2 regions of the Planctobacterium sp. R6 genome follow, and region 1 is predicted to be linked to the other one. Evidence: predicted binding sites of a transcription regulator. Region 1 holds the regulator's gene; the other holds the start of a gene.
The links. Region 1 encodes FliA, which starts transcription of late flagellar genes. Its sites were predicted from a motif close to CTAAAGNTNNNNNNNNNNNNGCCGATA; they were not measured.
Positions count from the first base shown of each region.

Region 2: a site for FliA is predicted at 785-811, ahead of AC0J20_RS13920 (VC2046/SO_2500 family protein). Genes of this name have one in related genera too.

Region 1 is NZ_JBVTQY010000001.1:233,892-236,293, forward strand. Features, by position in the region: gene AC0J20_RS01040 (MinD/ParA family protein) at 1-719, shown strand, start outside; gene AC0J20_RS01045 (RNA polymerase sigma factor FliA) at 716-1,441, shown strand; gene cheY (chemotaxis response regulator CheY) at 1,485-1,868, shown strand; gene AC0J20_RS01055 (protein phosphatase CheZ) at 1,902-2,402, shown strand, end outside.
Region 2 is NZ_JBVTQY010000021.1:42,428-44,829, forward strand. Features, by position in the region: gene AC0J20_RS13915 (YchJ family protein) at 1-254, shown strand, start outside; gene AC0J20_RS13920 (VC2046/SO_2500 family protein) at 256-753, opposite strand; tRNA gene AC0J20_RS13925 (tRNA-Tyr) at 879-963, shown strand; gene AC0J20_RS13930 (response regulator) at 1,165-2,402, shown strand, end outside.

The DNA.
Region 1 (2,402 bases):
TACTGGTTCTTGATGCTGACCTGGGTCTGGCTAATGTCGATGTTATGCTGGGATTACGGGTAGGCAAGAACATATCCCATGTATTGTCTGGCGAGTGCTCCCTGGAAGATATCCTGATTGAAGGCCCGCACGGCATCTTAATCGCACCTGCCACCTCCGGCACGCAAAACATGGCCGAGTTGTCACCCACCGAGCATGCTGGTCTAATTCGGGCATTTAGTGAGTTAAAAATTCCAATTGATGTACTGCTGGTCGATACGGCCGCAGGTATCTCTGATATGGTGTTGAGTTTTTCCCGTGCCTCGCAAGATATTATGATGGTGGTCTGTAACGAACCCACCTCCCTGACAGATGCATACGCTCTGATGAAAATACTGAACCGCGATCACGGTGTCTTTAAATTTAAGATCGTGGCTAATATGGTCAGAAATGCCAGAGAAGGTCAGGAACTTTACGCTAAACTGTCAAAAGTGACTAACCGATTCCTTGACGTCGCGCTGGAACTGGTGGCTACCGTACCTTATGATGAAAACATCCGGAAGGCAGTGCGCAAGCAAAAAGCCATTGTTGACGTATTTCCCGGATCACCGGCAGCGCTTGCAATCACCCACCTGGCTAAGCAGGCGCTTTCCTGGCCGATCCCGGCGCAACCTGGTGGTCATCTGGAATTTTTTATTGAACAACTGGTCAAACGGCAGGCAGCGAGTAATCAGGCGTGAACAGCAAAGCAAACGCTTACAAACAACATGATGACAAAAGGTTACTTGTCGAAAAACATGCACCTTTAGTTAAGCGTATTGCTCATCACCTTATGGCCCGACTTCCCGCCAGTGTTCTGGTCGAAGATTTAATACAAGCCGGTATGATTGGTTTGTTAGAAGCATCGCGAAATTTTGACGGTACCAAAGGGGCCAGTTTTGAAACTTTTGCCGGCATCAGGATCCGTGGCGCAATGCTGGATGAAATTCGCAAAGGCGACTGGACACCCCGCTCGGTACACAAAAACGGTCGTGCTATCGCTGAAGCCATCAGTGAAGTCGAACGCGAAATTGGCGGTGACGCCAAAGATGTTGACGTTGCTGAAAAAATGCAGGTGTCACTGGCGGATTACCATCAGATGTTGTCCGAGGTAAATGCCGGTAAGATAATTGGCATAGAAGATTTAGGTGTTACCGAAGACGTACTGACCACCGATAAGAACAAAGGGGAAAATACTCCCTTTGACGACCTGATGGAAGGTTCCTTCCAAAAGGCACTGGCAAATGCAATCACAACTTTGCCAGAACGTGAGGCAATTGTTTTGTCTCTGTACTATGATGAAGAACTGAATTTAAGAGAAATTGGTGAAGTGCTGGATGTTAGTGAATCCAGAGTGAGCCAAATTCATAGTCAGGCTATGCTTAGATTGAAGTCCAGAATGCAGGCATGGCAAGCTGGATAGCGTATAATAATAAAATTTGATTGAATCCTCACTGGAGGCGGTTTTGGATAAAAACATGAAAATTCTCGTTGTTGATGACTTTTCTACAATGAGACGAATCATCAAAAACTTGTTGAAAGATCTCGGCTTTACCAATGTCCAGGAAGCTGATGATGGCAGCACGGCTTTGCCAATGCTACAACAAGGTGATTTTGATTTTGTAGTCACCGACTGGAATATGCCAGGCATGCAAGGTATCGATTTGTTGAGAGCAATTCGGGCCGATGACAAGCTGAAGCACACACCGGTATTGATGGTTACTGCCGAAGCGAAGAAAGAACAAATTGTTGCTGCTGCCCAGGCCGGTGTAAATGGTTATGTTGTTAAGCCGTTTACCGCTGCTACGCTAAAAGAGAAGCTCGACAAAATTTTTGAGCGTCTTGGTTAGTTCAGGACAGTCCTGAGATAAAACGGAGCTGAAATGACTAATGAGAAAAGCTCTCCCATTTCGCTTGAAGATGCTAAGCAGTTAGTTGCATTTTTAGAGCAAGGGGATGATGAGGCCGCCAGGGCCTTACTTGAAGCCAGCAAAATCCAGGATTCCATGGAGTTATTTGCTGAGGTGGGTAAATTGACCCGCCAACTTCACGATTCATTGAATACCTTTAACATTGATTCGCGAATCGTTGATCTCGCAAACGAAGACATCCCGGATGCACAAACTCGCTTGAATTACGTTATCGAAACGACAGAGCAGGCTGCAAACAGAACCATGGATGCAGTTGAAAGTAGTATGCCGATAGCCGAAAAGATCAATTCAAGCATCAGCCATATTCTGCCTGAGTGGAAAAAACTCATGACCCGCCAGCTGGAACTCGGTGAATTTAAGTCACTTTGCCATGAACTTGACGGTTTTTTGGAACAAGCCAGTAAAGATTCTTCGCAATTGAACGATTTATTAACTGAGGTTCTGATGGCGCAA
Region 2 (2,402 bases), on a different contig from region 1:
GCTTAAAGGTGCTTAACTTTACAGCGATATCAGACAACTTCGCCCAGGTAGAATTTATCGCATTTTATAATGAGGCAGGCACGGTATACCAAATGCACGAGATTTCTGATTTTGAGTTGCAGGACAGTCAGTGGAAATATACAACCGGCCAGATGCAAAGTGACTCAGGCAAGATTAAATTATCCAGAAATGCGCCCTGTCCCTGCACCAGCGGGAAAAAGTTCAAACAGTGTTGTCTGAATAAAGTCAGTTGAGCTAATCGAGTCCTTTCTCCCTGACTTCTCTAACCGTATCGTAAAGTAGTGTTTCATCTACCTGTATATTTTCACTCTGCAATCCTTTTATTTTCAGTTGTGTAAACATATCGCAGTTTGACGTTACATCATCCGGGATTCGTTTAACATCGTTATACAGGGATAAAGGCGTGGGATGCATATAGGCCAGCAACTTTGCCGAAGGTAGGTCGTTGCGCTGAATAGCCCCTGCAAACTCCTGTTGCCATAAATAGTGTTGTTTCTCTGTTTTGAGCGGAACTTCGGGATAGAAATTAAATTTTTCTATTGGGATTAAGCCTACCGGCTTGTCTTCCGTCTCCCCTTCGACTTTCAGTCTTTGCGTTATATCCTGCTGCATCATGGACAGTAACAAGGCAAAGTCACTTTGCGATCCGTGACGCAGCGCCCGGCCAAGTCCGGTCTTAAACTCGGTCTGCCTGATTTCCGGATTTACGGTTGTTTTTTGGTTATTGTCCATCACACAAAACTGAAACTCTTCAACGCCTTGTTATCGGCAAAATAGGGATAAATCTTTAAAAACAAAACTTATTATGACGAAATGTTTACAGCAGCAATTTTTCTGCTAATATACGCCGCTCTTTTGGAGGGGTTCCCGAGTGGCCAAAGGGATCAGACTGTAAATCTGACGGCTCCGCCTTCGCTGGTTCGAATCCAGCCCCCTCCACCACCTTTATCTTAATTGTCTGATATCACACACAGATTTGCCCACTTAGCACATCGGAATACAAACCCGGCAGTTAACTGGTGCTCACGCCTTATTTTTGAATAATTGCCCGAAAAAACAACAACATTGGTGGTTTTCCTTGCTTTTGACGCAGTTCTCATTCATTTTTAAGGACTACATTCTGAATTAGCACTTTCGCTTGTAATGCCCAAATTAAATCTGACAGACAAGAGAGTTATTATCGTTGACGACCAACGACCTTTTTTGCTCATGTTAAAGGGGATTATCTCTAAATTGGGTGTGCGCTCCTTGCGGATCGTGCAAAGCGCAGAGGGGGCAATCGCAGACTGCAAAAAGGAAAAGTTTGATGTTGTCATCGCAGATCTGCACCTGGGCACCAACAAAAAGAATGGTTACCAGTTAATTGAACAACTCAGAATTCAAAAACTCACCCGTGCCGACACCGTCTATATGATGGTAAGTGGCGACAGCCACCGTCCGATAGTGCTGGGCAGTATAGAGCGCAACCCGGACGATTACATCATCAAACCCTTTTCTCAGGCACAACTCCTTAACAGGCTGGCTAAAGCTTTCGAAAAAAAACAGGCCCTGCGCAGTATCCACCTGGAAGTTCACAAACAAAACTGGGAAGGTGCCATTGTAGCCTGCAAAACCTTGTTAGAAACCGCCACAAAATACCGCCAGAGCATCATATTATTGATGACTGAATTATACTGGCGAGTCGATGACTTTGATGCCGCCCACCAACTGTTACAGGAAGTATTGGAACAGAAAAACCTGCCCTGGGCACAAGTCGCCATGGCCAGAACCAAATTATTAATGGGTGACTATGAAGAAAGCATTAAACTGGCCAGACAAATAGTGTCAGCCAGACTTTTAGCCCTTGAGGGGCATGATATTCTGGCGCAAAGTTATATGGCGCTGGAAAGATACACCGATGCCATGGCCCAGATACGGCTCGCTTTAGATATGTCTCCCTACTCTATTAACCGCCAGTATTTAGGTGCGGCCATTGGTCGTATCAATCAGGATTATGAATTCGCCAAACAATGTTGCAAAGAACTGTTTGAGCAAAGTAAACGCTCTGTGCACAGGGATCTGGCGCACATGTGTAACTTTGTGCGCTCAATTATTGATGTGGCTGAAAATGCCGATGACAAAGGCAAAAAGAATAAATACCAGCAAGAAGCCATGCTGACACTGCAACGTCTGCGCTCTGATGAACTGGTGATCCGTTCTGGCGATGAATTCAGCTTCGACGCATTTGCCAACTTAATCACTGGCCGAATCAATTCATTAGATGGAAAATCCGTTGAAGCCAAAAACAACCTGAGCGCAGCTCAAAAAGAGATCGAACAAAAATTTGAAGCAATGCCAATGGTATTAGCGCCAGACACCATCAGTTTATTGGTAAAGGTTGG